DNA from 2 places in the Achromobacter sp. AONIH1 genome. Region 1 is predicted to be linked to the other one. Evidence: predicted binding sites of a transcription regulator. Region 1 holds the regulator's gene; the other holds the start of a gene.
The links. Region 1 encodes sigma-54, which starts transcription at its own class of promoters, with help from an activator protein. Its sites were predicted from a motif close to TGGCANGNAANCTGCTTT; they were not measured.

Region 1 (4,953 bases):
ACAGCTTCGTTTCCGTCGTCGACGCCGGCGGCTTCACGCGCGCCGGCGAACGCGTGCACCGCAGCCAGTCCACCGTCAGCCAGCAGATCCGCAAGTTGGAAGAGGCGCTGGAGTGTGCGCTGTTCATCCGCGACGGCCGCCAGGTCCAGCTGACCGAAGACGGCGAGCGGCTGCTGGGCTATGCCCGCCGCATGCTGGCGCTGTCCACCGAGGTGCGCGAGGCTGTCAGCGGCCGCCAGCGCGTGGACGTGGTGCGCCTGGGCATCCCGGACGATTTCGCGCCCGAAGCCTTGACCGCGCTCCTGGCGGCCTACGTGCGCGAACGGCCGACGCTGCGCCTGTCAGTGCGCTGCGATCTCAGCGCCGCGCTGACGCGCAGCCTGGAGCGCGGCGATCTGGATGTGGCGCTGCTCAAGCGCGAGCCCGGCGCCGGAATGGACACGGGCGCGGCCCTGGCCGCGTGGCCGGAGCACCTGCATTGGATCGCCGCCAGCGCCTTGCCGCTGCCCGATGTCGAGCCCGTGCCGCTGGTGGCGTTTCCGCAAGGCTGCATCTACCGCAACCGCGCCATCCATGCGCTGGAAGCGGCGGGCCGGCGCTGGCGCATCGCCTATGAAAGCCCCAACCTGCTGGGCCTGCAGGCGGCGCTGGCCGGCGGCCTGGGCGTCGCGCTGCTGGAGCGCCGCTGTCTGGCGCCCAACCTGCGCATCGTGGACGAGCATCTGCCGCCGGCGCCGCCCACCGAACTCGCGCTCTGCCTGGGCCGCGCGGCGCGCGAGCCGGCGCGCCAGGTGGCGCAGACGGTGCAGGCGTTCTGCGCAGCGCAGTGGCGCCAGCCCTCATCCTGAACGGGAACGGCTCCGCCGGACGGCCCAACGGCCGCAAGCCGCCAGGCGTGGAAAGGACACAGGCCGCCTGTGTGTGGAAGGAACCGCGCAGACAAAGACGCGAAAATCCACGCCGACCCATCCGCACAAAAACAAAAGCCACGGCAGGCGCCGTGGCTTCGTTGGATCAGGAACGGGGTCAGGCTACCGCGACCTGGATGACCGGATAGGTATTGGCCGCCGGCGCGCTGGGCTGTTCAGCCAGGGCGGCGGGAGGATTGACCGGAACGGCGATCGAGCGCACGTCGCAGACGCTGGAGCAACGACCGCCGGGCAGGTATTCCGTGGCGGTGGCTGCGCAACAGCCGCAACAGGTCGCCACGCCCAGCTCGAACTGCAGGTCGGCCAGCGTGGTAGCGCCCGCGTCCACGCTGGCGCGGACTTGGCGTTCGGTGATCGCGTTGCATACACAAATGTACATGAGAATAATTATCGAAAATTATTCTCGAACTGGCAAGCGGCTTGCGCAAAAAAAATTGCAACCGAGATGTCACGCAAGTGTTTGAAATCAGGGACGAATTTACAGTCATTCGTCCCTGATTTCAGCGAACCGAGGCCTGCGCCTTGCGCAGCGCCGCCGGCGCGATGCGCAGCGCCTCGCGGTATTTGGCCACCGTGCGCCGGGCGATCACGATGCCCTGGTCGGCCAGCTTTTCCATGATCTGACTGTCGGACAGCGGCTTGGCACGGTTCTCGTCCGCCACCATCTGCCGGATATGGGTCTGCACCGCCGTGGCCGAGGTGGCATCGCCGCCATCGGTCGACACCCCCGTCCCGAAGAAGCGCTTGAGCTCCAGCGTACCGAACGGGGTGAGCATGTACTTCTGCGTCGTGGCCCGCGAAATCGTGGATTCGTGCAGGCCCAGTTCGCCCGCGATGTCCTTCAGGATCAGCGGACGCATGGCCGCCGGCCCCTGGCTGAAGAAAGCCGTCTGGCGTTCGACGATGGCCTGGGACACGCGCAGGATGGTGTCGAAGCGCTGCTCGACGTTGCGGATCATCCACTTGGCCTGCTGCAACTGGGCCTGCAGGCCAGCGTGGGCCGATTCCTTCTGGTTGCCCAGCATCTGCGCATACAGGCCGTTGATCTGCAGGCGCGGTACGGCGGCGCTGTTGAGCGTGACCTGCCAGCCGCGCCGGGTTTTGCGCACGATCACGTCCGGCACGGCGTAGTCGGCGGCCGGCACGGTCCAGGCGCGTCCCGGACGCGGCTCCAGGCGCAGGATCAGGGCGTGCGCGGCGCGGAACCGGGTTTCGTCGCACCCCGCCGCCGCGCACAGACGGGCGACATTGCCGGTGGCCAGCAGCGGCAGGTGACGGGCGCAGATCTCGCGGGCGCAGGCCAGCGCCGCCGGGTCGGCCGCCTCGGGCAGGCGCGTGATGTCCGGGTGGCGCAATTGCAACAGCAGGCATTCCGCCATGTCCCGCGCGCCGATGCCGGGTGGATCGAAGGACTGCAGCAGCGACAGCGCCGCCTTCAGCTCGTCGATATCCGGCTCCAGCTCGGCCGGCAGCCAGCCCAGGATTTCCTCCAGCGGCGAGCCCAGGTAGCCGTTCTCGTCCAGCTCGTCGATCAGCAGGGCGGCCAATGCGGCGTCGCGCGGCGCCGCCCGGGTCAGCACCAGCTGGCCCAGCAGGTGCTCGCGCAGCGTGTCCGGCATGGCGGCCTCGGGCGGGCCGCCGTCCTCGTCTGGGTAGACCCCGCCGGAGCCGGGCATTTCCTCGATGGGCGCGTCGCGCTCGGCCGCCGGCTCGTCGTCCTGCACCGAGGACTCGCGTTCGGACTCTGCCTGCGCCTCGGGCGCCACGGGTTCGTCGTCGCGCTCGAGCAGCGGGTTGTCCGCCAGCACCTGCGAGATCTCGGCTTCCAGCTCGAGCGTGGACAACTGCAACAATCGGATCGATTGCTGCAGCTGTGGGGTCAGCGTCAGATGCTGACCGGGACGCAGTTCTAAAATCGGACGGGTCATAGGTACAATATTTTGCATGATGAATCAGACTTCGCCCGAGCGCGTTCGCCAGGATAGCCGCCTGATCGGCCAGACCCTGCTCAAACTTGCGCTTCCCAGACTCCTCCTGCGCGCGATCGTGATCGCCGTCGCCCTCATCATCTGGTATTTCGTCGCCAACTGGATACTGGACGCGGGCAAGCGCGTGAGCTTCGAATTCCTGCACTCGCTGGGCCAGCCCACGATGGACATGGTGCAGAAGTTCAGCCCCTACCTGTGGTGGGTCGGGGTCGGCATCTGGAGCCTCATCGTCTTCTTCGCGCTGCGCGCCTGGCTGAGCGCCAGCCTGGCCTCCGGCCGCGCCACGCCGGTGCAGACCGAGGTGCTGGCCGAACTGGCGCCGCAACTGTCCGACGAATCGCTGGGCGTGCTGCGCTGGACCTGGGGCGACCGCGAAGAACCCTTCACCGTGGGCGACCTGCGCCGCTCGCTGTCTGAAATCCGCCACAGCCGCATCGCCAAGATCGACATGGTGGCGCGTCAGGCCGAGATCCTGGAAGGCGGCGGCAAGCCCCGCGCCGGCTCCCGCGACGACGACGCACCGCGCCGCGAACCGCGCGCCGACCGCTACGTCGAGCCGCGCATCGGCCCCGCCCGATAAGCGACACCCTTCCGCGCAACCCGCCAGAAGCCGCCGTCCAGGCGGCTTTTGCATTTCAGTGCGCTGCCAGCAAGCCGCTCCTATACTGGCCTGCCACGCTCGCGCAACCGCGGGCCGCGCGTCATACCGACACCATGCGCCGGCGGCCCCGCCGCGGCGACCGCGCGGCCGACCTCCTGGAGTCCGCTTTCCATGTTCCGTACTTCCGTCCGGTTCGCCGCCAGCATGGCGCTGGCCTGCTCTGCCGCGCTCTCGTTCAGCGCGCCGGCGCGGGCTGCCTGGCCAGACAAGCCCATCACCTTCGTCGCCCCGTTCACCGCCGGCGGCGCCAATGATCTGGTCGCCCGCATCATCGCCAAGGCGGTCGGCGCCGCGCTGAACCAGCCCGTCATCGTCGAGAACCGTCCCGGCGCCGGCGGCGTGATCGGCGCTGCCCACGTGGCGCGCAGTCCGGCCGATGGCTACACCTACCTGGTCGGCAGCAACGGCACCGTCACCAACAGCCTGATCCGTTCCGACCAGCCGTACAAGGACGAGGCGCTGACGCCCGTGGCGCTGCTGTCGATCACGCCCTCGGTGATCGTGACCCACCCGTCCAACCCCGCCAAGGACCTGAAGGACTTCGTGGCGCGCGCCAAACAGGCCAAGACCGATCGCATCACCTTTTCCACGGCCGGCAACGGCAGCACGCCGCACTTCGTGGCCGAAATGCTGAAGGAAGCCACCGGCCTGCCGGTAGAGCCCATCGCCTACAAGAGCGGCTCGGAAGGCGTGAGCGCGGTGATCGGCAACCAGGTCGACGCCACCTCCGAGGCCAGCATCGTGACGCTGCCGCTGGTCCAGAGCGGCAAGCTCAAGGCGCTGGCCACCACCTGGGACAAGCGCATGGCCAGCGCGCCGGACATTCCGACCACGGCCGAGGCCGGCTTCGGCACGGTGCGCATCGGCCACTGGGCCGGCCTGTACGCGCCGACCGGCACGCCGGCGGACGTGCTCGACAAGATGAACGCGGCGGTCGAGCAGTCGTTGCAGACGCGTGAAGTGCAGAATGCGTTGCGCCAGAGCAGCATCGAGCCGGGCGGCGGTTCGCGCGCCAGCTTCGCCGAGTTCGCCGCCAACGAGCGCAAGCGCCTGGGCGAAGTGGTCAAGAACGGCCATATGCAGACGCAGTAAGCGCCTGAGCCGGAGCGCGCTCATGCTGTTGCGCGTCCGGCTGCGCGAGCCCCGCGCCACCGCGAAACGCGTGGCTCGCGCCGCGCCTGCCGGCCTGTCGAAAGAACCAGGGAATACCCTGAGGCGCCACCGTAAGACAGATACGTCCCCGGCTTTTTCATTTGCGCTTGCACAAAAAGTATGTTTGACTAGCATCCCTATGGCCGCTAACCGCAACCCCCTCGCGATTGCCACCGGACGCTACGACGCTCCGGTCGCCGGCCTGCGCGCCTCCTCCCTCAGC
Region 2 (4,953 bases), 1.6 Mb from region 1:
CGATCCTGAGCAGCTCGTCCTGCAGATGCGCGCGCGTCAGCGCGTCCAGCGCGCCGAACGGCTCGTCCATCAGCAGCACGCCCGGCTCGATCGCCAGCGCCCGCGCGATGCCCACGCGCTGCTTCATGCCGCCGGATATCTCGCGCGGCAGCTTGTTCTGCGCGGGCAGCAGTCCCACCAGTTCCAGCGCCGCGCGCGTGCGCTCGGCCAGCCGGGCGCGGCTTTCGCTGCCGCCGAACACACGCTCCACCGCCAGGTGCACGTTCTGGAAGCAGGTCAGCCAGGGCAGCAGGGAATGGTTCTGGAACACCACCGCGCGGTCGGGCCCGGGTCCGGTGATCTCGCGCTCGGCGCACAGCAGCACGCCGGTGGTGGGGCGCGTCAGGCCGGCGATCAGGTTCAGCAGCGTGGACTTGCCGCAGCCCGAATGCCCGATCAGCGTGATGAACTCGCCCTGGTCCACGGTCAGGTCGATATCGCGCAGGGCCACGAAATCGCCCTTGCGCGTGGCGAAGGTCTGGCCCACGCGTTCTATGCGTACATGCTTCTTCATGCGGCTACTCCTCGGCGTAGGTAAAACGGCGCGCCAGCGCGACCAGCAGCGTTTCCAGCGCCAGCCCCACGATGCCGATCACGAAAATGGCGATGACGATGTGCTCGACCTTCAGGTTGTTCCATTCGTCCCATAGCCAGAAGCCGATGCCGGTGCCGCCGGTCAGCATCTCGGCCGCCACGATCACCAGCCAGGCCGTGCCGATGGACAACCGCACGCCGGTCAGCACATAGGGCAGCACCGCCGGCAGCAATACCTTGGTGACGACCTTCCATTCCGACAGATTCAGCACGCGCGCCACGTTCAGGTAGTCCTGCGGCACGCGCGTCACCCCAACGGCGGTATTGACGATCATGGGCCAGATGGAACAGATGAAGATCGCCCAGATGGCGGCCGGATTGGCGGCCTTGAACAGCAACAGGCCCAGCGGCAGCCAGGCCAGCGGCGACACCGGCCGCAGCAGGCTGACGATGGGCGAGAACATGGCGCGCAGCGCGGCATAGCGACCGATGGCGAAGCCCGCCGGTATGCCCACGATGGCGGCCAGCCCGAAGCCGACGGCCACTCGCTGCAGCGAGGCCAGCAGGTTCCAGCCTATGCCCTTGTCGTTGGGCCCGTTGTCGTAGAAAGGATCGGCGAACAGCGCCTGGGCCGCGTGCCAGGTGACGCCGGGCGTGGGAATCTCGGGAATGCCCATGGCCACCGCCTGCCATGCCAGCACGAACACCGCGAATCCAGCCACCGGCCCGGCCGCGGCCTTGAGCAGGCCCTCGACGCGGTCGCGCCAGAAGGCGCCCGTCCGGCCCGCGCCCGCCATGGAGGAGATCACATTGAACATTTCCTTCTCCCTCGTTGCGGCGCTCAGGCCTTGACCTTGAAGCCGTCGGCATAGGCCGCCGGATCGCTGCCGTCCCAGGCCACGCCGTCGACCAGCGTGGACTTGCGCATCTCGCCGGCGGGCAGCGCCACGCCGGCGGCCTGCGCCGCCTGGCGGTACACGTCGATGCGATTGATCTGCCGGGCCACGGCCAGGTAGTCGGGATGCGTCTTGAGCAATCCCCAGCGCTTGTGCTGTGTCAGGAACCACATGCCGTCGCTAAGGTAGGGGAAGTTGGCCGCGCCATCGGCATGAAAGCGCATGGCATGCGGATCGCTCCAGGACTTGCCCAGGCCGTCCTCGTAGCGGCCCTGCATGCGGCCGACGATGCCGCCCGCGTCGGTATTGACGTAGGACTTGGCGGCGATGGTCTCGGCGGTCTTCTGGCGATTGGCCTCGGAAGCGTCGATCCACTTGCCCGCCTCCAGCACCGCAGCCGTGACGGCCCGCGCCGTGTTGGGATGGCGCGCCACGAACTCGGCGCTGGCGCCCAGCACCTTTTCGGGATGATCGGCCCAGATGCCCTGCGTCGTGATGGCGGTGAAGCCGATCTTGTCCATGATCGCGCGCGCGCCCCAGGGCTCGCCGACGCAGAAGCCGTCCATGTTGCCCACACGCATGTTGGCGACCATCTGCGGCGGCGGCACGGTGATGGCCTTGGCGTCGCGCATCGGATCGATGCCATGCGCCGCCAGCCAGTAATACAGCCACATGGCGTGGGTGCCTGTGGGAAAGGTCTGGGCGAAGGTGTATTCGCGCTTGTCGCTGGCCATCAGCCTGGCCAGCGACTCGCCGTCGCGCGCGCCAGCCTGCAACAGCTTGTTGGACAGGGTGATCGCCTGGCCATTCTGGTTCAGCCCCATAAGCACCGCCATGTCCTTGCGCGGACCGCCGATGCCCAGGTGCACGCCGTAGACCAACCCATACAGCACATGAGCGAAATCCAGCTCGCCGTTCATGAGCTTGTCCCGCACGCTGGCCCAGGAAGCCTCCTTGGACAGCGTGATGGTGACGCCGTGCTTCTTGTCCAGGCCCAGCGCCGAGGCCATCACCACGGACGCGCAATCCGTCAGCGGGATGAAGCCGATCTTCACCTCGGTCTTTTCCGGCGCATCGGTGCCGGCCGCCCAGGCGCCGGCTCGCACCAGCGGATCGACCAGGGACAACAGGCCCGCGCCCGTCGCCGCGCGCGCGGCCCCCGCGAGCCAGCTGCGGCGTCCGGCATCGGCGCCATCGCGCGGGTCGGGTTTCGGGGCGTGTTCCGAACGGTCATGGTGTGACGACATGGGCATGGCTCCTGGCAAAAAAAACGCCCCGCCCGCCACGGACCGGATCCGGTGGCGGGCGAGACGTCGTTGTCCCTGGCCGCGAATGCGCGGCGTTCAGCGTGGGCGACCGCCGTTGGCCGCCACTACCCCACAAGCAAGCGCCGTGCCAACCCCCGCCCCCCCCAGGCGCGGACCGGCGCAAAGTCCGTGATACCGCATGGATACTGGCTTGACGGCCGATCGACGCGGGCGCGGACCAACACCTTGCGGACACACACGGATGCGCCACAACGTGCGCCGGCGCACCAAGCCTGTGCGCGCCATGCCCCGCGCTTGTGCGCGCCGCGCGGCGGTTGCGCGCGCCGCGGCATGGCATGGAAATTGCGTGATCACCGCTATCCGGATTTGCAGGATCGAACGCCCCATGCTGAAAGTCATGCTGCTCAACGATGGCGAGGGACGCGCGGCGTCGCTGCGGCAGACGCTGGCGGCCGCGGGCGTGCGCGTCGTGGCCGAGGCCGCGCCGGGCATGGATCTGGCCGCCGCGATCGAAGACGCCGCTCCCGATGTGGTGCTGATCGACAGCGACGCGCCCGGTCGCGACACGCTGGAATATGTCTGCGTGGCCAGCGAGCACAGCGACCGGCCGGTGGTGATGTTCACCGGCGACGGCACGCGCGCGGCCATCCGCGAGGCGTTGCAGGCGGGCGTGGCCGCCTACGTGGTCGGGGACGTCCCCGCCGCCCGCATCGAAAGCCTGCTGACCGTGGCGATCGAACGCTTCGCCGTGGAGAAGTCCCGGCGCGAGGCGCTGCGCGAAGCCAAGCTTCGGCTGGCGGACAGGCAATGGGTGGAAAAAGCCAAGGGCATCCTGATGCAGACCCGCTCAATTTCCGAGGACGAGGCCCACCGGCTGTTGCGCGAACGCGCCATGCAGGCCCAGAAGCGCCTGGGCGAGGTGGCGCGCGAGGTCGTTGAGTTCAGTCAATGGCTGGGCCCGGGCTGAGCGTTAATAAGTTTTGGATATATGAATTCAATAAATCAAAAGTTGTGGGGATGAAACCCCATCCCTATGATCGACTGACATTTGCCGGGCCAGCCCGGAGCGGGTTTATTCCATGAAGCTCTTCCCCCTGTTCGCCGATCTGAACGGCCGCCCCGCGCTGGTCGTGGGCGGCGGCGCCGTTGCCGAACGCAAGACGCTGGCGCTGCTCGAAGCGGGCGCCGCCGTGACCGTGGGCGCGCCCGGGCTGACGCCCGCCCTGGCCGCGCTGGCCGCCGATGGCCGCATCCGTCACCATCCGGGCCGGTTCGACCCCGCCTGGCTGGACGCCGTCTGGCTGGTCGTGGCCGCCACCGACGACACCGGGGTCAACCGCGAGGTCTCCGAAGCCGCCGAGGCCCGCCGCCTGTTCTGCAATGTAGTGGACGATCCGGCGCTGTCCTCGTTCCAGGTGCCGTCCATCGTGGACCGCTCGCCGGTGATCGTGGCGATCTCGTCCTCGGGCGTGGCCCCGGTGCTGGCCCGCCGCCTGCGCGAACGCATCGAATCGCTGTTCGACCACACCCTGGGCCAGCTGGCCGGACTGGCCGATCGCTACCGCCAGCGCATCCGCGCCGGCCATCCCGACCTGGGCGCCCGGCGCCGCTTCTACGACTGGCTGCTGGACGGCCCCGTGGCCGGGCTGCTGCGCCAGCAGCGGCCGGACCAGGCCGAGGCCGCGCTGGCCACCGCCCTGGACCAGCCCCTGCGCCCCGCCGAGGGCAGCGTGGTGCTGGTGGGCGCCGGACCGGGAGACCCCGGCCTCTTGACGCTCAAGGCGCTGCGGGCGCTGAACGAGGCCGACGTGATCATGTACGACCGCCTGGTCAGCGATGACATCATGGCCCTGGCGCGGCGCGACGCGACGCGCGTGTCGGTGGGCAAGCAGCCCGGCGAAGACCATCACGCCACCCAGGCCCGCATCCACGCGCTGCTGGTCGAGCACGCGCGCGCCGGACGCCGCGTGGTGCGGCTCAAGGGCGGCGACGCCTTCATCTTCGGACGCGGCGGCGAGGAACTCGAATACCTGCGTGAGCACGGCGTGCGCTATGAGGTGGTGCCCGGCATCACGGCCGCGCTGGCCTGCGCCGCCTACGCCGGCATTCCGCTGACGCACCGCGAGCACGCGCAATCGGTGCGGCTGGTGACGGCCCACTGCCGCGACGACGAAGACAACCTGGATTGGCCCGCGCTGGCCCGCGAGAAGCAGACG

Region 2: the regulator sigma-54 is predicted to act here: its motif matches at 3,069-3,086, upstream of C2U31_RS28520 (ANTAR domain-containing response regulator).

Annotation. Positions count from the first base shown of each region.
Region 1 is NZ_CP026124.1:1,224,213-1,229,165, reverse strand. Features, by position in the region: gene C2U31_RS05680 (LysR substrate-binding domain-containing protein) at 1-848, shown strand, start outside; gene C2U31_RS05675 (bacterioferritin-associated ferredoxin) at 1,027-1,308, opposite strand; gene rpoN (RNA polymerase factor sigma-54) at 1,430-2,875, opposite strand; gene C2U31_RS05665 (hypothetical protein) at 2,874-3,497, shown strand; gene C2U31_RS05660 (tripartite tricarboxylate transporter substrate binding protein) at 3,690-4,670, shown strand.
Region 2 is NZ_CP026124.1:6,254,003-6,258,955, forward strand. Features, by position in the region: gene C2U31_RS28505 (ABC transporter ATP-binding protein) at 1-553, opposite strand, end outside; gene ntrB (nitrate ABC transporter permease) at 558-1,391, opposite strand; gene C2U31_RS28515 (CmpA/NrtA family ABC transporter substrate-binding protein) at 1,415-2,722, opposite strand; gene C2U31_RS28520 (ANTAR domain-containing response regulator) at 3,123-3,704, shown strand; gene cysG (siroheme synthase CysG) at 3,817-4,953, shown strand, end outside.